DNA from 4 places in the Paenibacillus sp. Marseille-Q9583 genome. Region 4 is predicted to be linked to each of the others. Evidence: predicted binding sites of a transcription regulator. Region 4 holds the regulator's gene; each other region holds the start of a gene.
The links. The regulator Rex, encoded in region 4, represses fermentation and respiration genes when NADH is low (regulators of the CRP and FNR family bind a similar motif). The targets are predictions, from matches to a motif close to TTGTGAAATATTTCACAA.
Positions count from the first base shown of each region.

Region 1 (8,693 bases), on a different contig from region 4:
CCTGAATAATATCTTGATATAATCTAATCCTCTATTTGTTACGCCTTTATTCAATTTCAGGCACGGGTTTATTATGGAGCTATACCCATTAAGAAAGAAGAGATCCCTTCTTGTCATCACCTCTGTACATAGAAACAAGCCGATTAGGTATAGACCCCGTGGTCTGGCAACTAATCGGCTTGTTATGTTACGCCTCAAACGTTTTTACTTCGGTTATAAGTCTTCCTCGACAGATAATTCGATAACCGGTACAGGAAGTTTCAGCGCGGGTCGTATTGCTACTTGGATGGATTATTTCTCCATTACTTATCGTGACCTTTACCTGGGTTTTCTTTTGAGTATTCAAAGGTCACTTTTACAGGCTCGCTCATATAGCCAGTCGATAGATACGCCTCATTGGTTCCCTTTAAATTACCCGTAAGTTTGAATGTGAATTGGAAGCTTCCCGCGACTGTACTCTTCGTCTCATCTTCGAGTTGAACCTTGCCTTTCGGATCAAGCACCTTCAACTTCACATTTGTAAGGACGCCATTCATCAGCAATCCATCAATCGTTACTTTTTTCGCTTCCTCGTCAACCTTTACTTGTATGCCCTCAATGCCCTTCACGTCTACAGCGCCCGAGAGGTTATAGACACCAAACTCGTAGATGGAATATCCGTAATCGGTTGCTCTTTTTATGCCTTGTAACTTCATGTATCTTGCCTTGACCGGGTTGAACTGAATCGTTTCTTTGCCATCATGCGCGGTAATCATTCCGTCATTTGGCATGACATTGATCCAGTTCTGCTTATCGTTCGACACAAGAAGTTTGTATTTATCGGCACGAGCATATTCCCAATCGATTCGAACCGTATCCATTTCCTTCACTTCATCGAGATCGACCAGGAACCAAGTATTGTCCACGTATTCACTCGCCCATCTTGAAGCAGGGAATCCATCGACGGCTTTAGCCGGTGCATAATTCACATTATTGCCTTCGGTCGACGAAGCTTCTACCGTTTTATTCTGCGCCAAATTGCCTATCAGGTAATAGACGCTTTCCTTCAGCGTATTGTACGCCTCATCTTTTATCGTACCCGCCTTCTTGAATTCATCCAGCTTTGCGTTAAAGCCTTGGAGATACTTGGTGACTTGCGCTGCATCTTTCCCTTCATAGCGCTTCATCATTTCCAAATAGTTGTTCAAAGAACGCACCGTTGCAGAATTGGTAAATTGCTTCGCTTGTTCGAAGCGGTCGACTAACGCTTTCATACCAGATGCATTCGTCGTTGCTTCGATAACATATGACTTAGTCACCATATGCCCCGCCGTAACGGTAATGTTAAGCTCATGCTTGCCAAGCTTGCCTGCAAGCGGAATAACGGTACCTGCTGTATAAGGCTTGCCGTCATACGTCGCCGTCACTTTCGTCAGACCATCATCAGTTCTAAGCTTCCATGTAAAGGCTACGGATTCTGAATCGGGCAGCTTCATCCCGCTCTGGAACGGCTTGCCGTTCATCTGCACGTCTACCTCGGAAGGCGGAGCCTCGTTGATCTGATACGTTCCTTTAACAAATTGATACAGCCAGTCGTAAAGAACGCGTGTCGCTGGATCTTTACTTACCGCGGTGTTATAGACTGCATTGTTGCCTTGGTAATACGATTTGAAGCCATCCTTCATAAGCCCTGTCTTCGCACCGCTGTTCAAGTAATCGATATACCGCTCGCGGAACACGCCGTCCGTCAGCATCCGATCATCGAACTCGAGTTCATTGGACATGCCATACTGCTTCGCCAGATTCGCAGAATCCTCCAAGCGCTCGATATCCGTCGGCTCGAAGAAGTAGTTCGGTTGGATCGTCACCGCATCGAAGCCGACATCCTTCCACATGAACGCTTTATAAGCGAAGAAATGCGGAATCCAGAAGAACTTCAGGTCCTTGCCGCTAATTTGCATGTCATGCAGGGTGCTGCTCACCGAACGGATCAGATCCGGTCCGGATTGGCTTGTGCTGATTTGCTCTTCGAACCAGTACATACCTACAAGCTCGAGGTTAGCATAACCTTTTGCTTCCCATCTCGATTTGACTTGCTGCAGCCACCATTGAACTGCTTTTTCACGGTTCGCAAGGGCTTTCTCTTTGCCAACGGAATCATTGAAGTTCAGCGATTCTCCACCTTGTTCAATAGCTCCGAAATTAGTGATCGATTCACCTGGATCCGGAATCATGAGGACAACCTTTTCCTTCACGCCAGACTCGTTCAGCGCATCGGATACTTCCTTAGCCGCTGCGTTTAACGCATCCATATCACCGCCTACCGCATAGGTCTTATCCAGATACCATTGCCAATCTTCCAGATAAGCCCGCCCGCCGAAATCACGACCTGGATTTGGAGAGTTAATGCCAAGATACAGGACGCCGTCGAAGAGTCGATCCTTAATCTTGCCGTCCTTATCGACATAACTAATGTTCGGAATGATCCGTTCTTTCGTCCAGATGCCTAAGTCATTCGCATATTGCCCGTTATACAAAAGTCCAAGATGCTCTATACCCGCTGTCGCTTCGCCTGCCGCCAAGAATTTCGGCGTATGCGTTGGAACAGTTACAGCTCCGGCAACTTTGCCCTCTTCACCGAGGATTTCAATCTCATCCACGAAGGTCATTGCACGCGTATGCATTGTGAATGTTACTTTCACGTACCGAGCATACGCGATTCTCTCATCTGGGCCGATCGCTTTAATACCGTCCTTGCTGCCATCCCACACATAGGTCTCCGTGTATTTACCATCATTCCACAGCTTCTGCGTGGCATTGTCTTTGAGCAGTCCCCAGTTCACCTTGTCATCGGAGACGTACATCGATACCGTGAGTGGCACGAGTACATTGTTCGTTGGCCAATCTTCGAGGAAATTGGCTTTAATACCCGTGAGTGATTTCTTCGCCCCCAAATCAAACACAACTTCGCGTGTCTTACCCAAATGATGTCCAACCCATGCTACGTCGGATCTATTGCTTGCCCCATATATACCATCCGTAAGTTTGTTGCCTTCATCCGGATTTGAAGCTTCCGGCTCTTGCGACCACTCATAAGATAAGCCCGCTGCAAGATTGTGATATACCGCCCCATACACTGACGCAATAACACCCTCCGTACCCGCTCCGGGTAGGTCTGATGGATTCGTCACCTCGACCGGATCGGCTTCGCCCGGCGGGTTCGCTGGTGTCTGTTCCTCTGTCTGTGTAGGCGGCAGCGCCTCTTCCGCTTGCGCGATCGGCATCATCGTTACGATCATGATCGCAACCATGACGAGAGCTACCCATTTTCTACTCCTCTTCATATCGTACGAACTCCCTTCTGATTCTTGAGTCAAGAAACATCAATCTCCTAAATGGTATGCGCTTCCATTTCAGCTTACCTCGATGCTCTTTCCTCCCTTCCGAGATTCCGACACGCCATAGAAGCTTATAACATATGTCAATGTCCTTATAGTAACATTATGAAAAGTGGCCCTTCTTTCAAATAGATAATTAATGACATCGGGTATACACTTGTTGACATGAAGGCCTTCACGTCGCGTTTTTATAGGTATAAAGATAGCGCTTACCTCCTTAGGTCCTACCTATTTTCTAGCAATGTCCTCTAAGCAATCCTCCAAATAAAAAACGCAACCCTCTCGAGGTTGCGTCGTGTTTATATATGGTGGCGCCTAATTGCTGCGGCGTTCTACTAACTTGATGCCCTATCCATAACCGAACGGATGCTTTTTGTACTCTAAGGGGCTTGAGCCGACTCTATTTTTGAACACACGACTAAAATAGTACTGGCTCTTATACCCTACCTTCACGGCCAGATCCCCGATTTTGATATTCGGCATTACGTCATCCAGAATCTCCTTCGCCTTCGATATCCGAAGCTCGGTGACATAGTCAAGGAATGAAGCACCGATTTCTTGCTTCATACGCTTGCTAAGATAGGTTTGGTTGATATGAAATAGCGCTGCTACTCGAGTAATAGACAGCTCCGGATCCTGATAATGACTGTCAATATACTCGGTCACTTTTTGGATAAGCACTGTTCCATCCCCTGTATACCCGGGAAGCCCCAGCTCCTTATCCACCCTGCTTTCATGTGAATGCAAAGGATATTTTGCCTGAAGATGCTCATCGATCCGATGAAGCAGCTTGTTCAGATCACTCTTCGGCACAGGTTTCAATACATAATCGAATGCTTGCAGTTGCACGGCTTGACGCGCATATTCAAAGTTATCGTAGCCGCTGATGATGACAACCAGAACCGACGGACAGCGTTCGCGCAATATATTTATCAGATCGAGCCCATTCATATTCGGCATGTTGATGTCCACAAGACATACATGTGGTGGGGCTTCCTCCACCATATTCAATGCTTCGTTTGCACTTTTCGCTTCTCCTGCAACTTCAAAAAGATACGAACTCTCCTCAATGTATTGTCGCAAGCCTTTGCGAATGATCGTTTCATCATCGACGATGACAATCTTCCACATCTTCATTCCACTCCCCTTCCAAAGGTATTCGAATGACCATAACGGTAATGCCATCTTCGTTCTTCACTACAAGGCCATATGGCACCCCGTAAGCTAGTCGAATGCGATGGTTTACACTGTATAGCCCAAAGCCCGTGGCAGAACGATCATATTTATCATCAAGAAGGGCTTGATTCATCTGTTCAAGCTTCTCTTCAGGAATCATAACCCCATTATTTTCAACCTTAATGACCAAATAATCGACCTGTTTATATGCTGTAATCGAAATTTTGCACTTTTGATCCCCAAGTGGCTTAATCCCGTGATAAATCGCATTTTCCACCAAAGGCTGCAGCATGAAGCGAACGACTTGGCACTGAGCAAGCTTTTCATCATATCGAAGCTCGTAGTCCAGAATCTCCTCATATCGCACGCCTTGAATATGAAGATAACTCTCGACATGGTACAACTCCTGATCAAGCAGAATGTAGGGACTGCCTGTGCCAAGCCCTACTCGGAAATACGCGCTAAGCGCTTCCACCATCTCCACCACATTATCTGCTCCATGTTCCGTTGCCATCCACTGGATCGTATCCAATGTGTTGTATAAAAAGTGCGGCTTGATCTGCTCATGAATCAGTCTGAGTTCCATCTCCTTTCTGTCCTGCTCCACAGCGTATAATTGAACAAGCATGTCATTGAAGCTTCGCCCAAGATCGCCGATCTCATCCGAGCGCGTAACATCTGCTCGTATGGTTTGGTTGCCGTTCTGCACATTTTCCATTACCTGGCGAAGCGACTGAATTGGACGAATAATGGAAGAAGCAAGCAGCATCAGAAAGACGATAAACGCACTACCGATAAGAACGCCTACCAGCAATGCAGTCCGCTGTGTTTTGATCACCGCTAGCGATAGACTTGAATTCGGTACTTCGAGTACGAGCTTCCAGCCTTCCACATTTTGAATTGGAGCCTCAAATACACTCATGTTCTTCTTATCTGCTGCATCCTCCGCTCCATCTCCTTCCCCCAGCTCTCTGCAATCGATGATAAGCTGGCCTGACTGGTCATATAGCATTACATCTTGAGCAATCTCCTTCATCTTCTTAACGGAGACGGCTGCGGCAATATAAGCTACCTCATCATTCACTGATGGATTCACGCGATAGAGAATGACGACGATTTCGGCTGCATTCGCTTTGGATACGATCGGATTGCTCACCACATAATTGGAATCTGAATTCAGCAGTTTTCGATAGTAGGGTCGGTTTAGTATCGAAAAAGGCTTGTCCCTTGCTGACCAGGAATTTCCGTGAATATCCACCACGCGTATGGATTCGTACTCTACTTGCTTCTTCGCCTCGAACTTATCAATCTCTTGCAGCAATTCATCTCGTGTCCACTGATGGTCCGAAGCTAGAGAAGCAAGCATGTCTATCTCACCGATGCGCTGATTAAACCAATAATCGATCTGGTCGCTGCGTGCATTAACCACTTGCTGCGTTAAGTTCTTATTCAAAGGGACAACCGTATGGTTCATCTCCAAATATATTGTTACAAGTAATGCAATGAACAGCAGCAAGAAGCAGCTTCCTGCAATTAACGTAATTTTTAAGTGAATTGATCTCATTGTAATCATAGCCCTTCACAATATCCGTTTCTTACATGCCCGAAAAAGACAAAAAAACGCTAATCTGTGCAAATACATAATGCTGTACTAAATCTATAATAGGTCTTGTGCATATTTTCACATGAAATAACATTCATGTCTAGGCTAGAGACAAAGGATTTGCCTAGCAAATCTTTCTCTCCCTAGTGTATGTAACCAATTCACAACAGAATGAAGGAGATATTATGCGTACTCACACGAAAAAGCTGTTATCTATTCTACTAGTCCTCAGTCTTATGTTCACGCTTGCTGCCTGCGGCGGTAAAGATGCAGCACCCGCTGCAGATGCAAACGGAGTTCAAGTCTTTGAAGGGGTTGGGCAAGGTAAACATGGTGATATTAAAGTACAAGTTTCCTTATTAGATAACAAGATCACTGACATTAAAGTAACAGAGCATAAGGAAAATGAAGTACTTGCAGAACCTGTTTATACGCAGCTCAAGCAAGATGTCATGGCAACTAACAGCGCAAAAGTTGATGCCGTTAGCGGATCTACGGTTACAAGCAAAGGATATCTCGAAGCCATTCAAGATGCAATTACGAAATCTGGACTTACCCTTGTCGCTGGCGCTGCAGTCAGTAAAAGCAAAGACAAAGAAGAAGCCGAGCAAACCTATGATGTTGTCGTCATCGGTGCCGGGGGTGCTGGCTTTAGTGCGGCTATCGAAGCGAAGAGCGCTGGAGCAAATGTAGTTCTGCTCGAGAAAATGCCAGCTGTTGGCGGCAACACATTGATCTCCGGTGGTGAGATGAATGCGCCTGACAACTGGGTTGAACGTGCTCTAGGCATCACAGATGACACGACTGAATTGTTCTATAATGATACGATGAAAGGCGGAGACAACCTCGGGGATCCAAAGATGGTTCGTATTCTTGCCGACAATGCTCTATCATCTGCCGAATGGCTGCGCGATGATATCAAGGTAGAGTTCTTACCTGATCATCTGTTCCAATTTGGAGGCCATTCCAGAAAACGTGCGTTGATTCCTGTAGGTCATACAGGTGTTGAATTGATTACTAAGTTAAAAGCCAAAACAGACGCTGATCAAATCACGATCAAAACGAATATGAAAGCCGAAACCTTGCTGAAGGACGAAAGCGGCAAAGTAACAGGTGTAACTGCGACTTCGGGTACTGGCGACAAGATCACATTCCATGCAAACAAAGGCGTCATCATCGCTACCGGTGGTTTTGGATCCAATGTAGAGATGCGTAAAAAATATAATCCTAAAATGGATGAAAAATATATGTCTACCGATACACCAGGATCTACAGGTGACGGTATCGTTATGGCAGAAACGATTGGCGCCAAGCTGACAAACATGGAGAATATTCAAACGTATCCAATCTGTAACCCTGAGACAGGTGTTATTTCCCTGGTTGCAGACTCCCGCTTCGATGGTGCCATCCTGATTAACCAAGAAGGCAAGCGCTTCGTTGAGGAATTAGAACGTCGTGACGTTATTTCTAAAGCAATTCTTGCCCAAACGGGCGGATATACGTATCAATTATGGAATCAAGGCATTGAGGATATCGGTAAAACGATCGAAGTTCATCAAGACGAATACGATCAACTCGTTAAACAAGGCTTGCTCTTTAAAGCCGATACGATTGAAGAGGCGGCTGATTTCTTCAAAATTGACGTGAACACTTTGAAAGAAACGATTAATAAAGTAAATGATTATGCGAAAACAGGTAAAGACCTTGATTTCAAACATCGCGGTGGATTGAAATCTCTTGAAAAAGGTCCTTACTACATCGAAAAAGCTGTACCATCCGTTCACCATACAATGGGCGGCTTGGTGATCGACGAGAAGACTCGCGTATTGAATGAAAAAGGCGAAGCCATCCCTGGGCTGTTTGCTGCAGGTGAAGTAACAGGGGTCATTCATGGTGCAAACCGTCTTGGCGGTAATGCCATCGCTGATATCTTCACCTTCGGCCGAATTGCAGGCAAACAAGTTGTAGCAGAATAATTTAATGTTTGTGTAGAGTGAGGTTGACTGATAACTTTCAAGCTGCCCTCTAAGACATAGCAAACCGCCCTGTCAGCAACATTGCGAACAGGGCGGTTTATTTATGTATTCGGATCATCGTCATGAAGAAAATAAGCACTGTGAACAAAAGTTTCAGAACAGAAATATACCAAGACGATCACCTATATCAGGGAATATGGGGTCGAAATCAGGACTATCCACAATGTGTGCTACTAAAATAATTGAAATACAATTGAAACACTTTTTTATTCTGTTGTTGACTTGTTCGCCATTCTGAGGTTTCTGTGTAACGCTGGTTCACAATGATCCGAACGTCTAAACAAAAAGCTACCGAATTTCAAGCCGGTAGCTTTGAGGATCGAAGACAATCTATACATCACCAATCTCCGAGATACTTGTCTACTTTACTTTATTTAATAAGCTTGTCATCATTCTGCTCAATGTCCCTTGATCGACGAAAGGAGCAAGGCTTGCCAGCAGATCTGGGCTAAAATGTTCAGCTTCGACTCCACCAATCAACTTCTCGAGATTTTCCCTGTC
Region 1 is NZ_CDRJTB010000003.1:8,447-17,139, reverse strand. Features, by position in the region: gene ACWNM1_RS02685 (DUF4855 domain-containing protein) at 303-3,323, opposite strand; gene ACWNM1_RS02680 (response regulator transcription factor) at 3,726-4,514, opposite strand; gene ACWNM1_RS02675 (histidine kinase) at 4,483-6,117, opposite strand; gene ACWNM1_RS02670 (flavocytochrome c) at 6,342-8,132, shown strand; gene ACWNM1_RS02665 (helix-turn-helix transcriptional regulator) at 8,553-8,693, opposite strand, start outside.
Region 1: the regulator Rex is predicted to act here: its motif matches at 6,223-6,240, upstream of ACWNM1_RS02670 (flavocytochrome c).

Region 2 (5,700 bases), on a different contig from region 4:
TGTAAATATACCATTTTTTTAAGGGGGAAATACAAAATTACCCCTTTAAATGACATCAGACGTCCCTCATAACAAAAAAACCGTTCCTTCAGCAGTAAATCACTGAAGGAACGGCTCCACTTAATGTAGGTATAAATTATACCAACGCTGTCTGCTTACGACCTTCTTCGACTAAGCGGTACGCCCGCTGAACTTCTTCATCCGTAGGGGATGGCACTCCATCCAATTCATAAGCCTTGCCGAGCATTTCCCATTTATAGATACCCATTTGATGATAAGGTAAGATTTCAAATTTCTCAACGCCATTTAAGGTTCCAATATAACGACCTAGATTGATAAGGTCCTCTTCACGGTCATGAATGCCTGGAACATATACATGTCTAATCCACATCTTACGGTTATGATCTGAGAGCCAACGTGCAAGCTTCAAAGTCCGATCATTAGATTTACCGGTTAACTTAATGTGTGCTTCTTCATCAATATGCTTCAAATCGAGCATCACCAAGTCCGTAACATCCAATAAGTCATTAATCTTGTCACCTTCGTTATAACCATTACTATCTAATGTGGTGTGCAGATTCCAACGCTTCTTAACTTCCGTAAATAACTGTTTTACAAATTGCGCCTGCAAAGTTGGTTCTCCGCCGGATACAGTTAACCCACCACCGGATGAACGATAGTAGTTTAAATATGGCTCGATCTCCGAAAGCACTTCTTCTAGAGTCATTTCCTTACCTTCATCTAAAGCCCAAGTATCAGGGTTATGGCAATACTGGCATTTCAGCAAGCACCCTTGCATAAATAAGACAAATCGAATACCAGGTCCGTCAACGGTTCCAAAGGTTTCCAAGGAGTGTATGCGACCTTTAATCATAGGATGTCATCCTTTCTCCAGGACTGACTAACAGTCCATCTTTCACGAAGAAGAATCCCTGCCCATAAGACTGTGTTCTCCTTAATCGCGACCGTAAAATTTAAAATTTTAATGATTCTTGAACAAGATATTACCGCCCTTGAAACAAGAGCGGTAATTCCTTGCAAATATTTTAGAGCATATCTCAATGAAAGATCTTTATAAATATAAACAAATTACATTGAACCGTGGAAAGTACGGTTAATTACGTCCATTTGTTGTTCGCGAGTCAACTTGATGAAGTTAACTGCATAACCGGATACGCGGATAGTCAATTGTGGATAGTTCTCAGGGTGATCCATAGCGTCCATCAGCTGTTCACGGTTAAATACGTTAACGTTCAAATGCTGAGCGTTATTATGGAAGTATCCGTCCATCATGTGTACCAGGTTAGACTTACAGGATTCATCATCTTTACCCAGTGCCTTAGGTACGATAGAGAACGTATTGGAGATACCATCTTGTGCATCGGAGTAAGGCAATTTGGCTACAGAGTTCAGTGAAGCCAGAGCACCTTTCTTGTCGCGTCCGTGCATTGGGTTAGCACCTGGTGCGAATGGTTCACCTTTTTTACGTCCGTCAGGTGTTGTACCTGTCTTCTTACCGTACACTACATTCGAAGTAATGGTCAATACCGATTGAGTCGGCACAGCATCACGATATGTTTTGTGTTTACGGATCATAGACATGAAGGTTTCAACCAATTCTACTGCGATGTTGTCTACAGCATCGTCATTGTTACCGTAGCAAGGGAATTCGCCTTCAGTTTCGAAGTCAATTGCAATACCTTGTTCATTACGGATTGGTTTAACCTTCGCGTATTTAATAGCACTCAGTGAGTCAGCTGCAACGGACAGACCAGCGATACCGCAAGCCATTGTACGCAGAATGTCGCGATCATGCAATGCCATTTCGATACGTTCGTAAGAATATTTGTCATGCATATAGTGAATGATGTTCAAAGTGTTAACATAAGTCTTAGCCAACCACTCCATCATCGGTTTGAAGCGTTTCATTACTTCGTCATAATCTAGATATTCAGAAGTGATAGCTGGGAATTCCGGTCCAACTTGTGCTCCGGATTTTTCGTCTTTACCACCATTAATAGCATACAGCAAAGCTTTTGCCAGGTTGGCACGAGCGCCGAAGAACTGCATTTGTTTACCGATACGCATTGGAGATACGCAGCATGCAATCGCATAATCTTCACCCCAGTATGGACGCATTAGATCGTCATTTTCATACTGAATTGCACTTGTTTCGATAGAAACCTTAGCACAATATTTTTTGAAGCCTTCAGGCAATCTTTCGGACCAAAGTACAGTTAAGTTTGGTTCCGGAGCTGGACCCAAGTTGTACAGGGTGTTCAGGAAACGGAAGCTGTTCTTGGTAACACGAGTGGTTCCATCTTCAGCCATACCTCCGATGGATTCAGTTACCCAAGTAGGGTCTCCAGAGAAAAGGTCATTATAGTCAGGTGTACGCAAGAATTTTACGATACGCAGTTTCATTACGAAATGATCGACAATTTCTTGTACTTGTTCTTCAGTCAAAGTACCTTCTTCAATATCGCGTTCTGCATAAATGTCTAGGAAGGAAGAAACACGTCCCAGGGACATCGCTGCACCATTTTGTTCTTTAACTGCTGCCAGATATCCAAAGTATACCCATTGAGTAGCTTCTTTGAAGTTCATCGCTGGCTTGGAAATATCCATGCCGTGAGCAGCTGCCATTTCTTTCAATTCGCCCAGTGCACGAATTTGCTCGGACAGTTCTTCACGTAAACGAATTACTTCTTCTGTCATGGAATCAACTTCAAGCTCAGCTAGTTGTTGCTTTTTGTCTTTAATCAAGAAATCAATACCGTACAGAGCAATGCGGCGGTAGTCGCCGATAATACGTCCACGGCCGTAAGCATCAGGAAGACCTGTGATAACGCCAGATTTACGCACTGCTCTCATGTCTGGTGTATATGCATCAAATACGCCTTGGTTATGCGTTTTGCGAATGTTCGTGAACATATCAACGATGTTTTGTGGAAGTTCGAAGCCATAAGCCTTCGTAGCATCAACCATCATCTTGATCCCGCCGAATGGCTGGATGGAACGTCTGAAAGGAGCGTCAGTCTGCACGCCTACAATTTGTTCCTTGTCCTTGTCAATGTAGCCTGGAGCATGTGAAGTGATTGTGGAGACAGTATCAAGGGAAACATCCCATACGCCGCCTCTTTCTCTTTCTTCCTTGCTCAGTTGGGAAATAATCTTCCACAGTTCAGTTGTGTTACTAGTAGGACCTACGAGGAACTCTTCGTTACCTTCATAAGGCTTAATGTTACTAGCGATAAAGTTGTTAACGTCAACTTTCTTGGACCATTTACCTTTTGTAAAACTTCTCCAACCGGATTTCACTTCATTTACTTCTTTTTCAATCACCGACATGCTAAATCCCTCCATCTATATTTATTATATTTGTAGAGATCGCGGGCTTGAAGGTTGATCCCGTGTCTCGTGATCCCCAAAAGATGTGGTTGTTCCAAATTTCACAATCAACATTTCATATGTGGGACCGTTGTTTATATAAACATTCTAGTTTATTTTCTATAAAAACACTGTGACAAATATCACCTTTCGAGTGATATTTGTCACCTTTATCTAAGTCCACAACTATCCTATTCTCTATTTAACCACTTATTAATTATCAAATCTTCCGTAGAACGCATTACGGTATACATCAGCAAGCTCAGATACAAGTGGCAGCTTAGGATTGGCAGTTGTACATTGATCTTCGAACGCACGGTCAGCCAAGTAATCTACGCGGGATTCGAAGTCCTTAGGATCAAAGCCTAGTTGTTGGAACGATTCTTCGATGCCCAATTTTTTATTCATATCGCGAATTGCATTGATCAGGCTAGTTACACCTTCTTCAGTTGTGCGAGCTGGCAATCCCAGAATACGGGCAATTTCAGCATAACGCTCATCAGCTACGAAGTGCGAATATTTAGGGAACGAAGCGAACTTCGTAGGTTTTTTAGCATTGTAGCGGATAACGTGTGGCATAAGGATCGCGTTAGTACGACCGTGAGCAGTGTGGTACTGTCCGCCCCATTTATGCGCCAAACTGTGGTTAATACCCAAGAATGCATTGGCAAAGGCCATACCAGCAAGTGTTGATGCGTTATGCATTTTCTCACGTGCTACTCTGTCGCCTTCCAGCGCCGATTTTTCAAGGTATTGGAATACCAGTTGGATCGCTTTAATAGCTAGACCATCAGTATAATCACTCGCCATAACAGATACATAAGCTTCGATAGCATGTGTCAATACGTCCATACCTGTATCAGCAACAGCAGTTTTTGGCAAGCTGTATACGAACTCTGGATCAATGATAGCCACATCTGGAGTTAACTCGTAGTCAGCCAAAGGATATTTAGTGTGCTGTTCAGTTGTTTTATCGGTAATAACTGCGAAAGATGTTACTTCCGAACCTGTACCCGAAGTTGTTGGAATCGCTACAAACTTAGCTTTGTTACCAAGTTTAGGGAATTTGTATACCCGTTTACGGATATCCATGAATTTTTGTTTCAGACCATTAAAGTCTGCGTCTGGATGTTCATAGAATAACCACATTCCTTTTGCAGCATCCATTGGAGAGCCCCCGCCAAGTGCGATAATGCAGTCCGGTTGGAATCTGTTCATCATTGCAGTACCTTTTTCAACTGTAGTTGTCGATGGATCTGGTTCAACTTCAGAGAACACTTCGATAGCTACAGGAGTTTGACGTTGACGCAGGTAATGTTCAACTCTTTCAACATATCCAAGCTTAACCATCATTGGGTCAGTGATAATTGCGACACGTGTGATATCAGGCATTTTGGTCAGGTACTGAGTAGCGCCTTTTTCGAAATAGATCTTGTCAGGTACTTTAAACCATTGCATATTCACGGTACGACGATTCACCCTTTTCACGTTGATCAAATTGATTGCTGTAACGTTTTGCGACACGGAGTTACGTCCATAAGATCCGCAGCCCAGAGTCAACGAAGGGATATTAGTGTTATAGATATCGCCGATCGCACCATGTGTGGAAGGCGAGTTAACGAGAATACGTCCTGTTTGCAGACGGTTAGAGAACTTCATAATTACTTCTTCGTTGTTGGAGTGGATAGCCGAGCTATGTCCCATACCACCAAATTCAACAATTTGCGCTGCGCGTTCGATACCTTGATCTGCATTCTTAACTTTGTAGCAAGCAAGAACCGGACTTAATTTTTCAGCGGACAGTGGATATTTAGTGCCTACACCTTCAAGTTCTGCTACCAGAATCTTTGTGCCGGCAGGGACTTGAATGCCACACATTTCAGCAATTTTCACTGCGGATTGACCTACGATTGCTGGGTTAACCGCACATTTATCTACGTTCATTGCTCCACTAGTCAGTTTGGCAGCTTCTTCTTTATTCACAAAGTAGCAGCCATTAGCAATCATTTTTTTCTTCACTTGATCAAAGATTGGTTCTTCGATAATAACAGCTTGCTCGGAAGCACAGATCATACCATTATCAAATGTTTTAGAAAGAATGATGTCCGTTACGGCTTGATCAATATCCGCGCTCTTTTCAATGAAAGCAGGTACGTTACCAGGGCCTACGCCAAGTGCTGGTTTACCACAGCTATAAGCTGCTTTTACCATTGCAGAACCACCAGTTGCCAAGATAAGAGCAACGTCTGGGTTGTTCATCAATGCGTTTGTCTTGTCCATTGTTGGCATTTCAATCCATTGGATACAGTT
Region 2 is NZ_CDRJTB010000127.1:83-5,782, forward strand. Features, by position in the region: gene pflA (pyruvate formate-lyase-activating protein) at 137-874, opposite strand; gene pflB (formate C-acetyltransferase) at 1,090-3,351, opposite strand; gene adhE (bifunctional acetaldehyde-CoA/alcohol dehydrogenase) at 3,604-5,700, opposite strand, start outside.
Region 2: the regulator Rex is predicted to act here: its motif matches at 3,441-3,458, upstream of pflB (formate C-acetyltransferase).

Region 3 (8,693 bases), on a different contig from region 4:
GAGCAGCACTTAGTGAAATACTCACAGGACGGACTAAACGTACCTATTTAGCGCATTTAAGCCGGGATCATAATATGATGGATTTGGCTAAAATGTCGGTACGTTGCGCAATGGAGGATCGGGGCTGTTTCTTTAAAGATAGTGAGTTTAAGCTTTGCGATACGTATTATGACCAACCTACGCCATGGGATAAGTTGAGCCAGTTGTCATAAGCTGATCAAGCTCAGCAGTCTTTCGTTCTAATTCTTGGCGGGAGATCAGGCCTTTATCGATCATCAATTCGATCATAGCACTGAAGGCAAGGGTCATATGGTAGTGTTCATCCTTCAAATCGCCAAGCTTACCGATAAACTCCACCAGATCCATACTTGTGGAAAAAGAATTCATAATTATACCTCCTTATGTAGTAAAAGCAGAACTGGAGTTGTAAAAAATTCGCAGGCTTTTTACCTCCGGAAAATCACGAATTGAGGGTTGCCTGTGATACAATTATAGACGTGATAAGCAAACTCTAAATTTATGGGACCTTTCTATTAGTGTAGTCTTTTAAGTTACAAAATATTCCTAGTAGAGAAGATATATTGAAAGATTCTAAAATTCTTTCGATTAACTGAAACTATTGTGTGGTTAATGGATAAAGTGAAACTTTTTAGTGATTGCTGGAGTCTAAAGGATGCAGAGGTATATGCTTGGCACGTGATTGCTAGAGGTTCAGGTTTTAGATACTGTGAACGGTTGGCAATAGAAGGGGGAGATTTTCGGTGGGATTGTTTGATGACGATTTCTATTCAACTAAAGTATCACGGTCCAGAGGGGATGAAGCATCAAAGGGATCATTTGCTAACCGCAAGCATTCTGTGCGAAGATCGCGCAAGGGCTTATCCACTTGGCAAATATCCGCCGTCTGCTCCTTAATCAGTGCTGTGGTGGCAGTGTTTTTATTCAGTATGCTTACTGGACAAATGAGTCACGAAACTGCCCCGAAGTCGGTAGTAACAACTGGGGAGGTTGCCCCAAGCAGAGATCCGTTTGACCGTATCATTCAAGCCGCTGCTACGGTTCGTCCTGCAGTAGTAAGTATTATCAATCATAAAGAAGATAATAAAGAATTGAACATTCTGGACGAGTCAGCATTAGGCTCTGGAGTGATTTATAAAAAGGTAGATAATAAAGCATTTATCATTACTAATAACCATGTCATCGAAGACTCTAGCAATCTTGAAGTCGTAACAGTAGATGGCGAGACACGTAAAGCTACACTTGTTGGAACGGATAAAGTGAGTGACATTGCGGTACTTTCTATTGATGCCAAGGGTATCAATACAATCGCAGAGCTCGGGGATTCCTCGAAGCTTCGTCTAGGTGAAACGGTCATTGCCATCGGAAACCCGTTGGGACTTGGTGACACATTGACTTCAGGTATTGTCAGCTATACTGAACGGAAGGTTCCCGTATCCTTGAATCAGGACGGCGTATATGATTGGGAGCAAGAGGTCATTCAGACCGATGCGGCAATTAATGAAGGCAATAGCGGCGGGGCGCTTGTGGATCTGGATGGTAAAGTCATCGGTATTAACACGATGAAAATCTCCGATGCAGGTGTAGAAGGGCTGGGTTTTGCTATTCCAGCTAACCATGTGATAGATACCGCTAATGAACTGGCTGAGAAAGGGCGGATTGCCCGTTCCTACTTAGGCGTATATTCGGTAGATTTAAACAATCCTTACATTCCTCTCGCAGAGGACCAACGCAAGGAACTGAACCTACCGAACAATGTTAAGGATGGGGTTGTCGTTCTGGATGCTGTTGGACCTGCACAGGAAGCGGGAATACAGTTTAATGATGTAATTACGAAATTTAATGATGAACCTATTACATCCACGCTTTCTCTTCGCAAGTATTTATATAATCAGACGAAGATTGGTGAGGATCTGAAGATTACCTATTATCGAAATGGGAAAGTCAATCAGACCACAGTAAAACTTCTTGAAAAACCAGAGGAATAATATGCTGGAAGTCGGCATATAATGATATAGCAGTAATGACAAGTAGAGCGGACTACCCCTTCGGTTGAGAAGGTAGAGCTTCCTGAAATAGCGATGCTCTGTATCGCTATCGGGGATCTATTTCTTCTAAAGTTTTGATAAATATGGCAATTATAAGCTGATTTAATCAATTTTGGGCTGACTGGCAACCCTTACATTGGAAGGTAATACTTATTAGGGTAGAAACGGATATATACGGATGCCAGCTTGCCTTTGCTAATCAGGTGTGGTAATATGATATCAATCATACATTTAGTCCCTAATTTTCGCATTGAAAAGGGCTGTTATATTCGGTAATACAACCTTTTTCAATGTGTGAATTTTTTCTTTGTTTGAAGATAAAAAGAACATATTAATTTAAATTTGTGGAGGTAACACACATGCAAACAGGTACAGTTAAATGGTTCAACGCAGAAAAAGGATTCGGATTTATCGAAGTTGAAGGCGGAAGCGACGTATTCGTTCACTTCAGCGCAATCACTGGCGACGGCTTCAAAACTTTGGACGAAGGCCAACGCGTTGAATTCAACGTTGTTCAAGGCAACCGTGGACCACAAGCCGAAAACGTTGTAAAACTGTAATAATAGAAGAAACCGTCCCAGCTTGTGAAAGTTGGGACGGTCTTTTTATATCTAGTTAGTCACTATTGACTTACAGGATGGGAGGAACGGCAATGAACTACCGGAAGAAACCTTTGGAAGAAATACCGGAAGAAAATACCGCGATTTGGGCGTGTACCAATGATGGATGCAACGGATGGATGAGGGATAATTTCGCATTTGAACATGCGCCTTCTTGCCGTCTATGTGACTCTCCAATGGTTCGCAGCACGAAGATGCTACCACAATTGCTTAATTCGAATGGCGATCTCAAATCGCTGAAGAAGGGTATTTCCATTACCTAACCAATGTCTTTATGAGTCAAGCTTGTTATAGAGCAGTGAACAACTTCAAGACGGTCAAACCGTCTTATTTTTTTTGCTTTTTTTAAGGTAAATTGTGATTTTTGTCACAAATCATTTGAATTTCACCGTTAAAATCACCCCTTTGTGTGACATTTATCACAAAATGACGTCTAAATTTTTGACACAATATAATTAACGAAAAGGGGAGAAGGAAGGGAAAAATATGGATACAGTAATGCTGTCGCGTATACAATTTGCGTCGACGACAATATTCCACTATTTCTTTGTACCGGTATCAATCGGACTAGCGCTCTTGATTGCGATCATGGAGACCATGTACGTTAGAAAAGGCAATGAAGAGTACAAAAGAATGGCACAGTTCTGGGGAAAGCTGTTTCTCATCAACTTTGCAGTAGGGGTAGTTACAGGTATTTTGCAGGAATTTCAGTTCGGGATGAACTGGTCTGATTATTCACGTTTTGTGGGTGATGTCTTCGGGGCTCCGCTTGCAGTTGAAGCATTGGCAGCCTTTTTTCTGGAGTCTACTTTTATTGGCATCTGGATATTCGGCTGGGACAAAGTGTCCAAAAGAGTGCACTTGTTATCCATCTGGCTGGTAGCTTTCGGTACGATGTTATCCGCTTTCTGGATTCTAGCAGCGAACTCTTTTATGCAGCATCCTGTAGGATTTGAGATAAGTAATGGACGGGCAGAAATGAATGATTTCTTCGCGCTCATTACGAACGGACAATTGCTGGTTGAATTCCCGCACACGGTTCTTGCTGCGTATGCAACAGGCGCCTTCCTCGTAACGGGTATTAGTGCGTATAAGATATTGAAGAAACAAGATGTATCTTTCTTTAAGAAATCTTTTCAAATTGCAGCAATCGTAGGTATTATTTCTTCTATTGGTGTAGCTGTGGCAGGCCATGCGCAAGCACAGTATTTGGTTGAGACTCAACCTATGAAGATGGCGGCTTCCGAAGGACTGTGGGGTAAGAGTGGTGACCCGGCACCTTGGACCGTATGGGCAAATATTGATCCTGAGAAGCAAGAAAGTACTGGGGAATTTCAAATTCCGTATATGCTGAGCTTCCTTTCATACAGTAAATTTTCCGGTGAAGTTAAAGGTATGCTTGAGCTGCAAGCTGAGTATGAGCAAACCTATGGCCCCGGTGACTATATCCCGCCTGTACGTACGACATTCTGGAGTTTCCGGATCATGGTTCTAGCAGGAACATTGATGATTGTACTGGGTATGTACGCAATGTATTTAATGTGGCGCAAAAAGATGGACCGTCCAAACACTTGGTTTATGCGGTTTATGTTATGGGGACTATTGCTTCCTCCAATCGCGAATACAGCGGGTTGGGTTATGACCGAATTCGGGCGTCAGCCATGGACGGTATTCGGACTGATGACAACGGAAGACAGCGTGTCGCCTAATATTACGAGTGGTCAGGTTCTATTCTCTGTTATTTCTTTTACAGCGATTTACGCCATTCTCGGATTAGTTCTAATTGGTTTGTTTATGAAAGTGATTAAAAAAGGTCCTTATGCGATGGATAACGATCACGGGGATTCGCATGATCCATATAACGAGGAGGGCGCCCAATGATGTCTCTTAATGAATTGTGGTTTGTGCTCATTGCAGTTCTGTTTATAGGGTTCTTCTTCCTGGAGGGTTTCGATTTCGGCGTAGGGATGGAAACACAAATTCTCGCTAAGAATGATACAGAGCGCCGGATTCTGATTAACTCGATCGGACCCTTCTGGGATGGAAATGAGGTATGGCTAATCACAGCCGCGGGTGCAATGTTTGCGGCTTTCCCTGAGTGGTATGCAACATTATTTAGTGGATTTTACATTCCCTTTGTCTTTGCTTTATTAGCTTTGATTGCACGTGGTGTTGCTTTTGAATTTAGAGGTAAACGGGATTCCGTAGCTTGGAAAAAAACTTGGGATGTGTGTATCTTTTTCGGCAGCTTCCTCCCACCGTTCCTCCTTGCTGTGGTGTTCGCCAGCTTCATCAAAGGTTTGCCGATTGATGGGGATATGCAAATGTACGCAAGTTTTACAGATATCGTAAATGTGTATACCGTAGTAGCTGGTGTGACTGTTGTCCTTCTTTGTTTGGTACATGGTCTAATGTTCACAACGTTGCGTACAGTGGGAGATCTACAGGCTCGCGCTCGAAAAATGGCGCAAAGATTGCTTTTGCCACTTGGGGCCTTATTGCTTGCTTTCGTGGTAATGACTTATTATATGACTGATATTTTCGAACAACGTGGTTTAGTTCTTATGATTATAGTAGCGCTGGGAATTATCGCGTTCATATTATCGGGTTATTTCATGACGAAGAAGAAGGATGGCTATGCTTTTGGTATGACAGGAGCGGTAATAGCATTGTCCGTAACTTCTATCTTTGTAGGATTGTTCCCACGTGTTATGATTAGTTCAATCGATCAAGCCTTTAATTTGACCATCACCAATGCGGCCTCGGGACATTACTCTTTAAAGGTAATGACGATTGTGGCACTGACCATCCTTCCATTCGTATTGGGATATCAAATTTGGAGTTACTTTGTCTTTCATAAACGCGTTCATGAGAAGGAGCATCTTGAATACTAATGGATAAAAATTTGCTTGGGTATAAAGGAGTTAAGCCGGTCTTTCTGATCGTTGGCCTCCTTACCCTGGTGCAAAGCATGTCCATACTTCTGCTGGCCAAATGGCTGGCAGAAGTCATCTCTGCGCTATTTGCGGGAGAACCTCTGAAGGAACAATGGGCTACTTCGCTATTGTTCCTTCTTGCATTTCTAGTGCGCCATGCTTGCGCCATGCTGATGAGCCGTATCTCTTACCGCTTTGCGGAAGCAACGGGCAGCAATATGCGGAGGGAAATGATGGATAAGCTCTTCCAGCTTGGACCCAGAATGGTGGGCGGGCGTGGAACCGGGGATCTTGTCACACTAGTGTTGGAAGGCGTAACAAAGTTCCGCACATATTTAGAAGCGATTATCCCTAGAATGGTAGGGATGTCAATTACACCGATTTTGGTGCTTATTTATATCTACAAGATGGATACCGCGAGTGGGATAATTCTAACGATCACCATGCCGATTATTATTGTTTTTATGATCTTGATCGGGATGACGGCTCGCAAGCAGATGGACCGTCAGCTGAAATCTTATCGCACCTTATCTAATCATTTCGTAGACTCCCTCCGTGGGCTAGAAACGCTGAAATTTCTGGGCCGCAGTCGTAGTCATAGCACGAGTATTGCCACCGTCAGCGATCGATACCGCTCGGCGACGATGCGTACACTGCGAGTAGCCTTTTTGTCTTCGTTCGCGCTGGACTTCTTTACGATGTTATCCGTTGCTTCGGTAGCGGTAAGTCTTGGCCTGCGTCTGGTCAACGATCAGATGACCCTTGTTACGGGTTTAACTATTCTGATCTTGGCACCGGAATATTTTTTGCCTGTACGATTGGTAGGTTCGGATTTCCATGCTACTCTCGATGGGAAGGAAGCCGCTGAGGCAATGAAGAGCATTATAGATCAGGATGAAGTGAAGGCTGAAGTAGTAGGTTCTAATGGTGACCAAGCATTGAAATCAGCATCGAAAACACCAGAAGAGATATTCACTTGGCATAAAAATAGCGTACTTACAGTAAATGATGTCAGTGTGAAATACGAGGAAGCTGGTCTTTCTTCACTGGAAGCGGTGAACCTGCAATTTAAAGGAGCAAGCAAAATTGGGATTATCGGAGAGAGTGGGGCCGGTAAATCTACGTTAGTGGATATACTAGGGGGCTTTTTGCACCCTACTTCAGGAAGTATCACGGTTAACGGTACAACGGTTAGCGCATTAACGGATGAGGCTTGGCGAAAGCAGACCTCGTATATCCCGCAGCGCCCTTATATTTTTAGTGGTACATTGGCTGATAATATTCGCTTCTATTACCCTGAGGCTTCTATAGAAGCTGTGGCTGCAGCTGTGAAAGCTACCGGATTATCAGAGCTGGCGGCAACCCTTCCGAATGGCTTGGATGAGATGATCGGCGGGGGAGGTCGTTCGTTCAGTGGCGGGCAGGAGCAGCGGGTTGCGCTGGCTCGAGCTTTACTCAGCAGTCGTCCGATCATGTTATTGGATGAGCCGACGGCACATCTGGATATTGAGACGGAATATGAGCTGAAGGAGACGATGGTGCCTCTTTTTGAAGGAAAGCTGGTCTTTCTGGCTACACATCGCCTGCACTGGATGCTTGATATGGACATTATTGTAGTAATGAAACAAGGAAAAGTCGCAGAAATCGGTACCCATCAGGAGTTGCTTACCCGCAAGGGTGCGTATTATGAGTTGATTGGGTCGCAATTGGAGGGAATCCATTGAAACGTGAAGGATGGTTTGCTCCGTATGTATCGTCGTATTTTTGGCGTTTTGTGCTGATTATCGTGCTTGGGGCGTTGACGATTTTTACAGCCTCATCATTAATGTATACTTCAGGATTTTTGATCTCAAAAGCGTCTACACCTGTCGAAAATATTCTAATGATCTATGTACCAATTGTAGGTGTGCGTACGTTCGGAACGAGTCGGGCTGTCATTCATTATGTAGAACGTTTAGTTGGGCATGACACGATTTTACGGATTCTATCTAAGATGCGTGTGCGTCTGTACAATATTTTGGAACCTCAAGCCTTGTTCCTGTCGTCACGCTTCCGCACTGGGGATATTCTCGGGATGCTTGCGGATGACATTGAATATTTGCAAAATGTATATCTGCGCACCGTGTTTCCAAGCATTATTGCTTTGCTGATTTATGGAGCAGCTGTGATTGCACTGGGTACTTTTGATATCGCCTTTGCGCTATTGATGGCTCTGTATATATTAGTGTTAGTAGTGGTGTTGCCGTTCTTATCTCTATTGTTCACACAGAAGCGCCAACGTGAAGTGAAAGTAGAGCGTAATCGTCTCTATCAAAAGCTGACTGACGCCGTACTTGGTATGGGTGACTGGGTCATTAGTGGACGACAAAGCCAGTTCGTAGATACTTATGAAGCAGATGAGAGAAAAGTAGCCCAAACCGATGCAGCGCTGCGCAGCTGGGCACGTCTTCGTACTTTCATTGGGCAAGCGGTAATTGGGATTGGCGTGCTTTCTATGCTGTATTGGGCCGCTGGAGAGTTTGCAGATGGTGCTATTGCGGGTACATTGATTGCGGCGTTCGTATTGGTTGTTTTTCCTGTAGCAGATGTCTTTCTGCCAGTGTCTGAAGCGGTGGAGAAAATCCCGCAGTACCGTAACTCCTTGGAGCGATTGTCTGGTGTAAATGGAGCTGAGCAGAACATCGTGTCTGAAAAAGCAACTGTAGTCGATGCTCTGCCTCAGGCGATGAAGAGTGCTCACATCAAGCTCGAAAATGTAGGTTACCACTATGGTTCAGAGGCTAACTGGTCGGTTCGCGATCTCAGCCTCGATATTCCACAAGGTAAAAAGATTGCGATCATCGGCCGAAGTGGTGCGGGTAAATCGACGTTATTAAAGGCTATTCAAGGTGTTATTGAACCTTCTGACGGCTCGGCTACGATTAATGGAATCGCTGCAGATGCCTATGGCGAGCATATTCCTTCTATTATAGCGGTGCTTAATCAGAGCCCACACTTATTCGACACTACGGTAGCCAACAATATTCGTATGGGTGATCCGAAGGCTTCCGAGCAAGACATTAAAGAGGCTG
Region 3 is NZ_CDRJTB010000034.1:50,451-59,143, forward strand. Features, by position in the region: gene ACWNM1_RS16735 (MBL fold metallo-hydrolase) at 1-212, shown strand, start outside; gene ACWNM1_RS16740 (hypothetical protein) at 178-387, opposite strand; gene ACWNM1_RS16745 (S1C family serine protease) at 762-2,006, shown strand; gene ACWNM1_RS16750 (cold-shock protein) at 2,426-2,626, shown strand; gene ACWNM1_RS16755 (cold-shock protein) at 2,719-2,949, shown strand; gene ACWNM1_RS16760 (cytochrome ubiquinol oxidase subunit I) at 3,173-4,567, shown strand; gene cydB (cytochrome d ubiquinol oxidase subunit II) at 4,564-5,580, shown strand; gene cydD (thiol reductant ABC exporter subunit CydD) at 5,580-7,346, shown strand; gene cydC (thiol reductant ABC exporter subunit CydC) at 7,343-8,693, shown strand, end outside.
Region 3: the regulator Rex is predicted to act here: its motif matches at 3,042-3,059, upstream of ACWNM1_RS16760 (cytochrome ubiquinol oxidase subunit I).

Region 4 (8,693 bases):
ATTTCTGCGCTTTGGTTACCTCTGTCAGACCAGCACTGGTTTTAGCGACATCCTTAGCGATATCTCGCTCGTTCCATTGATCTTTCATAATATAAGCATAGAACTGGATAAGTCCGAACAGAAGGAGCAGAATCAGAACTGACCCCAGGAGGATCCATTTTTTCCTTTTCTTCAAGGTACAGCTCCCTTTCTAGTAATATATCTTTTTTGATTATATAACACACCTGTGTGTTTATCCAAAGTTTCATATCCAATTCAATGATCTAATGATCAGAACCACAAAAGGCTGTAACTTTGCAATCGCAGAAAGTCACAGCCTTTCAGTTATTCGTTATGATCTTAGACTACCGTTTAAGCAGTCCATCAAATGATTCTTGCGCCTTACGACGGATTGCTTCCTCATCTAGCGTTACACATTGTCCATGTTTTACAACCTGTTTACCATTCACCCATACATGCTCAACATCCTTGGCGCTGGCAGAGTATACAGCATGAGACAACAGATCTGTGTGTGGTAGCAAATGCGGCTGGTCTATATCAATCGCGATAAAGTCCGCTTTCATGCCAACAGCGAGTCTACCCACATCATTTAAAAAGATAGACTTTGCGCCATACTCTGTAGCTATACGCAGCGCTTCCGGAGCTGGGACAGCCGTCGGATCACCACTTACACCTTTATGAATGAGGGCTGCAAGACGCATCTCTTCAAACATATCCAGGTTATTATTGCTTGCCGCACCATCTGTACCCAGTGACACCTTCACACCAGCCTTTAGAAGATCCGTAACCCGAGCCACTCCACTAGCCAGTTTCAGATTACTTCCTGGGTTATGAGACACGCCTACATCATGACGAGCCAGTATCTCGATCTCTTCATCATTCAAATGAACGCCATGTGCAACAATAGACGGACGTGTGAACATTCCAAGCTTCTCTAAATGCGCTACAGGCCGAAGTCCGTAATCCACCACATTCTGCTCCACTTCGCGTTTGGTCTCGGACATATGGGTATGCATCGGTAAATCCAAATCATGTGCCGCTTGTACAAACTTAACAAAGAAGTCCGGTGGGCAAGTATATGGGGCGTGTGGCGAGATCATCGTCGTAATTCTACCATCAGCCTTACCATGCCAATTTCGTGCAAAAGAAATCGCTTCCGCAAGCTTGTGATTTTGTACTTCCTCTGGACATAAGCCAATTACGCCTCTCATCAGTACGGAACGGATGCCTGATAATTCGACTACCTCTGCTACTCGGTCCATATGATCGTACATATCCAAGAAGGTTGTAGTACCACCTTTTAGCATTTCCAGTACCGACAAGGAGGTTCCCCAGTATACATCTTCTCCAGTGAACTTCGCTTCCATCGGCCACATCTTCTCTTGAAGCCACACCTGAAGTGCTAAATCATCTCCATAACCACGAAGCAATGACATTGCGGCATGGCCATGTGTATTTACCAGACCTGGCATAAACAGCAGACGACTGCCATCAACAACTTGCACATCATCTTCCATTAAAGGCTCTTTTTTTCCTATGTAAGTGATCAAATCATCTTCAATAGTCATATATCCATTCAGAACCGGCTCATCCGTTCCCGGAATAAGAAAACGCCCGCCCTTAATTATCGTTTTACTGCTCTTCATTTCCGGTTTCTTCCTTTCCGTCTTTCAAATAATAAGCAAGGCTTTGCAAATCCGTTGTAAAATCGGCAGCATGAACCCGGATATTCGATGGTGTTTTTAGAATCACTGGTGCAAAATTCAAAATCGCCTCAATACCAGACTCAATGAGAATATCTGCTACATTCTGCGCTTCTGAATCAGGCACAGTAATTATCCCAATTCGAATACCTTGCTCACGAACCGTCTGACCAAGCTCCTCCATCGGTTGAACGGTAAGAGAGTTGATTTTCCGCCCTACCTTAGGTGCATAGGAGTCAAATATAGCGGTAATCTTCATAGTATCTTTCAGATAAGCATTGTAATTCGATAATGCATGTCCAAGGTTACCGGCTCCTACTAAAGCCACATTCAATTGTTGATCCAGCTTCAGAATATGACGGATTTTTTCAATAAGATAAGTTACGTCATACCCGATACCTTTTCTACCAAAGTCTCCAAAATAAGCTAAATCTTTACGAATTTGAGCAGGATTCAAATCAAGTTTTTGTCCTAGTTCTTGTGAGGAAACGGTTAATATTTCACGTTTCTGGAGATCATTCAAGAAACGCAAGTACACAGGAAGTCTGCGAACAACGGCTTCTGATATTTTATCCGATTTCATAATTTACCTCCTAATTTAAGTGATATTCTGTTCAATTCCTATCGAAATATCTGCACCTCGTCTCAAGGAAGAGCGGTATTCTTATACCGCCCTTCCTTGTAGAGTGATTAATAAGATCGATGACGTTTTTTTCAAGAAACGCCTCCGTCTTCCAACCACTCCGCTATACGAGGAACCATTTGATCCGTAAGCATATGCTCCATTTTCGGGCCAGGCAACGAATAGAGGAAATACTTCCCATAGTGAGATTCGATCACCCTTGTGTCATACACAATAACAATACCCCGATCTTGCGCTGTCCGTACCAGCCTCCCAAATCCTTGCTTGAAGCGAATAACCGCCTGAGGAACAGACAACTTCATGAACGGATTCTTTTTCTGGGCTTGTAATAACTCAGACTTCGCTTCCGCTAGGGGGTGGTTTGGCGGTTGAAATGGGAGCCTCACGATGGCCAAGCATGTTAATGCTTCACCTGGAATATCTACACCCTCCCAAAAGCTGCTTGTTCCTAACAGTACAGAAGCTGCACTGTCCTGAAAACGGCGGATCAGCTTGCTACGGCTGCCCCCCTCCACGCCTTGACCTAACACCGTGATCTCTTGTGAGGCTAGAGCCTCTTTCAGAGGATCATAAACCTGGCGTAGCATCTTGTAAGAAGTAAACAGGACAAGCATCCGCCCACGTGTTGTAATAGCTGCTTCTGCTAGTGACTGTACGAGTGTATCGACAAATCGGGCATCGCCTACACTACCCTTCACACTAGGGAAATCCCGCGGAATAACTAACAGCGCCTGCTCCCGATATTTAAAGGGAGAAGGCAGGAGTGATGTCATCAGACGCCCCTCTTCCGCAGCTTCATTAAGTCCGAGATTATCAATCATAAACTGGAAAGATTTATCGACAGAGAGTGTCGCCGAAGTCAGTACGATACTTTTCTTCTTGTCGAAAAACAGCTCCTTAAGCTGAGTACTAACATCAACAGGAACGGCATACAGCTGTAGCGATTTACTGCGATAATTTCCATTCGCCTCCAGCCAATATACTACATTCTCATCATTTAATCCCATAAAAAACCGTACTTGCTCACGTATAGAAGCTAAATCCTTAAATAAGCCGCTAATATCGGTAACTAGACTATCTGAGGAGGATTGACCTTCTTGATCTCGCATCTCATTAAGCATTTTATCACCTTTACGGATAATTTCGCTTAATGTCAGATTCATAGTATTCTCTAAAGCAACCAATTCATCCCATTCTTTCGGTTTACGGGTAGGAAGTAGCCGCATAACTAACTGGCCAGCTTCTCCCGCCGCTGCATCGCTACGTTCCGGCAAGAGGCTGAATAGTTTATCACTAAGCAGATCCCAGGTTTCTTTTACGGTAAGCAGGTCCGGATAGATTCTATCGATCACTCCGCTCCATTCAGAAGCTTCCTCACTGCCTGATGACTGAAGCATTTGGCGAAGTGTAGGAAGCTGGCCATTTCGACTATCCTTATAAAGACGCGATAGTGTATGTGCCACCGTGAAATGCTTCATATGCATGCCTAAATGCTTGCCAGCGACGTCCTCCAGATGATGGGCCTCATCTATTACAAGATGTTCATAAGCCGGAAGTAGTTGATGCCCAGCCTTAACATCTGCGAAAAGCTTAGAGTGGTTCGTAATGACCACGTCTGCAATACCAGCTTCATGCTTAGCCCGATGATAATAACACTTACGGAACCAAGGACACGAGCGACCCAGACAAGAATCGGTATCGCTTGCCACCGTCTCCCAAAAATCTCCGCCACGTCCACTTAGATTGAGCTCTTCGTCATCTCCTGATTCACTTTGTGTCAGCCAAACGATCATCTGAGCCGCAGTAAGCGCATCTTCCCTCGGACTTATAAAGTCTTTTTTATTAATTTTATGTTCGAACTTACGAAGACACAAATAATGCCCTCTGCCCTTAAAAATTGCAGCTTTAAATGGAAAAGGAACTACCTGTGTTAACAATGGAATATCACGCTCACGCAATTGATCCTGCAGATTAATAGTATGAGTGCTGACCATGACTTTTTCATTAGTGCGTACGCTTTGGTAAATGGCAGGCAATAAATAACCAAGGGATTTACCGGTTCCTGTCCCCGCTTCGATCAATAGATGCTTGTCTTCGGCAAGTGCCGTCATCACCTCATTGATCATAATATCCTGAGCTTCCCGGCTTTCATACTGTGGCAAAGTTTCTTTAAGTCGTTTCGTTACTTCATCCATATAATCTGTAAAAGATAAATTGTGTAGTGGATTCTCAGCATGCTCGTCTCGAGGTGGAGCTAATTCGTTCCAGTCTCCTACAGCAAGCGCTAATTGACGATAGAAGGTCAGATCACCTTCGGGCTGAAGCGTCTCCGCTTCCCGTTCACGCAGCAGACCATCAAAATACCAACCCAGATCACTATCCTCTTCCGTAAACAGCTCACAGAGTCTCTGAATCGTCAGCAGAGGCAAATCGTAGAGCTCCTCTAGACATTTCAGCAATACAAGAGCAGTTGCGAGTGCATCACTGTCTGCCTGATGCGGACGATCATGCGTCACTCCAAAATGTGCACTAACTGATCCTAGTTGATAGGATGTGAGGGAAGGAAAGCAGATTTTCAGAAAATCAATCGTATCTAAAATCCGCCCTTGAAATGGTAAATACCCACACCGGTCTAAAGCATTTTGCAAAAAATGGAAGTCGAATGCGACATTATGCCCTACAAGCACAACATCATCCAAGAGTGGGACAAGCTCCATCATCATCTCATCCAGCTCAGGTGCATCCTTTACATCATCGTCGGTAATCCCCGTTAGACCAGTTATAAAAGGAGGTATCGGTGTTCCGGGCTTGACGTAGGAACCATATACCCGGGAGATGGACCGGTCTTCTTCTATAATTGCAAGGCCAACCTGGATAATTTCACCCACGGATTGGGTTCCCGTTGTTTCAAAATCAAGCACGGCAAATTTCATTATAATTCTATTCCCTTTCAATTGAGACTCTTAATCAGCATAACAGAAGTTGCGAAAAAAGGCGATGCACACCACTGGTTCAGGGGATGCATCGCTTGAATGAAAATACGGAATAATAAACCGTAAACGTAATAATTTACAATAATGAAACAAGCTGATTTCCGAAATGAAGCTTACCTCCCCGGCGGCGGCAAACCTCCAAATTAACGGTTGGTTCAGGAAGTGCCGGGTCAAGTTGCAAAGAAAGGCCAAACAGCTCTTGCGCTTCATTGAACCGTTCTTGAGAGGCCCTGATGCAACCTAAAGCGTTATAAACCATTGCCTTCAGCTTGGTTTCCCGTATCAAACCGAGCATATGGTTCAGATGGCTCCAAGCAGCTTCCCCCTCCCCTTCCTGCAGGTAAGAGATGGCTAAATATAATCGAGCAGCCAAGCTATCCGGATATTGCACAATAACTTCCTTAAACTGTTCAATACATTTCCCATACATCAGCAGCTTATAATACCCTTGACCTCTAACAAAAGTATCCATGCACAGCTCGGGTGCTTCCTGCTCTGGCACTTCCTCTTCAACCACCGTCGTAAAATCTACACTTTCACGAAAGTGACTTAGCTTCTCTGCAAAGGCCAGCCATTCATCCATCACTTTATCACTAAGTCGATGCAGCATATTATAATTGCATAAAAGCTCATTCCGGCGGGCACCCTCCGCTGTAGGGTAATCTGTAACGATCTCCTGAAGCACCTTGTTCATTTCAGCAAACAAATGTTGAAACATGGGCTATCCCCCCTTACTGAAGATGAAATCAGTTCAGCTTGCCTGACTTCATTTTCTGCGAGAACGGGGTCTTTCATCCCTGCCATTCATTACATGGCGTAAGTCCATAATTTAAGCGATTGTAGCATGCAATTCATGATCAGCCAGCTTCACTGGTCTGTTGTTCTCATCCACGAATACCACCGTTGGCTTATGCGATTCCAGTTCTTCCGAAGACAGCATCGCATACGAAATAATAATTACTGTATCTCCCGGTTGAACAAGACGCGCAGCTGCACCATTTAGGCAGATCACACCACTGCCGCGGGGCCCTGGAATAACATAAGTTTCTAACCGTGAACCATTATTGTTGTCCACGATCTGCACTTTTTCATTCTCAAGAATATCTGCCGCTTCCATTAAGTTCTCATCAATGGTAATACTTCCCACATAATTCAAATTCGCTTCTGTCACCGTCGCGCGGTGAATTTTGGATTTCATCATATGTCTAAACAAGAGCGGCAACCTCCTTTGGAATAAATACATTATTGTCAATTAAGCGCGTTCTGCCAAACTTCACGGCAAGCGCTATAATAATTTCCCCATTTACATCCGTTAATAAAACTTCGTTCTCTAAGCCTTCCAGATTAGGGAAAGTCAGTATTTCCGCATAATCAATGACCGCCAAAGGAGAGCTGGAAATAACCGAGGTCAACAATTGCCGCACTTCAGCAACGGTTGTTACTTTTCCTTCTTCAATGGACTGACGTGCTTCACGTAAGGAACGAGATAACACCAGTGCTTGAGAACGTTCCTCTGGAGATAAGAATACGTTACGCGAGCTAAGTGCAAGTCCATCTCCTTCACGAACGATAGGGCAAGGTACAATTTCAATATTCATATTCAAATCAGATACCATTCTGCGGAGCACAGCTACTTGCTGAGCATCCTTTAGCCCGAAGAAAGCATAATCTGGCTGCACGATATTGAATAGTTTATTAACAACTGTTGTTACGCCATTAAAATGCCCTGGACGCGAAGCCCCACAAAGTCGAGTGGTAAGCTCTGATACCGAGACAGTAGTCCGGGTAGGCTGTGGATACATTTCTTCCACACTGGGGATAAATACAATATCGACACCTTCGCGTTCCGCAAGCTCCAAATCACGCTCTTCATCGCGCGGATAGGAATCAAAATCCTCATTCGGTCCGAACTGCAGCGGGTTCACAAATATGCTCATGACGACCGTGTTGCTCATTTCTCCTGCCCGCCGAAGCAGACTGGCATGTCCTTCATGCAGGTATCCCATGGTTGGAACAAACCCAATCGGGGTATGCCCACCTTGTCTCATATATTCCAAGGCCTCGCGCAGCTGCTTAACGCTTCTGACGACTCTCATTTTATTCCCCATCCTTTCCGGCGCCGCCGTATAAAGATTCCAGAACGGTTTCATCCGCCTTAAAAACATGGCCTTCATCTGGGAACGAACGGTCCTTCACTTCTTGTACATATTGGCTGATACCCTCACGAATTACATTACCCACATCCGCGTAGGTTTTGACAAAACGTTTCTCACGGTAGGGTGAGGCATAACGTAGCAAATCATGGAAAACCAATACCTGACCGTCGCAATAACGGCCTGCACCAATTCCAATGGTCGGAATGCTCAGTGCCTCAGAAATCGCTTGTGCTACTTCTTCTGTCACCAGCTCCAGTACCACTGCAAAAGCACCTGCCGCTTCAAGGGCCTTAGCTTCATTCATCAGACGTTTTGCATCTTTGGCGTCCTTACCTTGAATGCGGTAGCCACCAATCATATTTACCGATTGTGGTGTAAGTCCAATATGCCCCAGCACAGGAACTCCCGCAGCTACAACCGCAGTAACAGTCTCACAAATTTCGAGCCCGCCTTCCATTTTGACGGCATGAGCCCGCCCTTCCTGCATCAGTCTGCGCACACCCCGCAAGGTTTCATCTATACTTCCGTGGTAGGTCATAAATGGCATATCTGCCACAATGAATGTTTTTTGTGCGCCCCGAGTTACCGAACGAGTGTGGTAGACCATATCGTCAATCGTAACAGGTAAAGTTGTATCATATCCAAGTACCACATTCCCCAGGGAGTCACCCACCAGAATAAGATCGATACCGGCTTCTTCAGCAAGTAGAGCAGATGGGTAATCATAAGCAGTCAGCATGCTTAACCGCTCACCATCTGCTTTCATTTTTTTCATTTTCACAATATTAAGTGCTTGTTTGTTTGCCATTTCTCTCTTCGTCCTCCTTTTTGAAATTACATCCCCGTAAAAATCGCAACAAAAAAACCTTTTAGCAACGATTTGCTAAAAAGGTCCGAAGGGCAAAAAAGAGTCACTCGCGATCGTCCCTTCTGTCTCGGTCCTTACGGCTCAGAGCAGAATCCAACGTAACCGTCTAACGCAGTTATGAAGGTGATTCCAATAATAAAACCATTATAAGTTCATCAGATCAAGAGTACAGTTCGCAAAACGATACCGCCTCTGCACCATAGTATAACAAAAAGGACTCGGAAATACACGAAAAAAATATGACAGGGGATGACACCCTGTCATATAAAAAAAGATTTATAAAAGCTCGATTTCACCTGAGCATACGCTAGAAATCTCTCCTGCGCTGTT
Region 4 is NZ_CDRJTB010000018.1:463-9,155, forward strand. Features, by position in the region: gene ACWNM1_RS10830 (cell wall elongation regulator TseB-like domain-containing protein) at 1-175, opposite strand, end outside; gene ACWNM1_RS10835 (amidohydrolase) at 345-1,646, opposite strand; gene ACWNM1_RS10840 (redox-sensing transcriptional repressor Rex) at 1,633-2,286, opposite strand; gene dinG (ATP-dependent DNA helicase DinG) at 2,418-5,279, opposite strand; gene ACWNM1_RS10850 (tetratricopeptide repeat protein) at 5,416-6,057, opposite strand; gene panD (aspartate 1-decarboxylase) at 6,169-6,552, opposite strand; gene panC (pantoate--beta-alanine ligase) at 6,545-7,435, opposite strand; gene panB (3-methyl-2-oxobutanoate hydroxymethyltransferase) at 7,437-8,303, opposite strand; gene ACWNM1_RS10870 (biotin--[acetyl-CoA-carboxylase] ligase) at 8,640-8,693, opposite strand, start outside.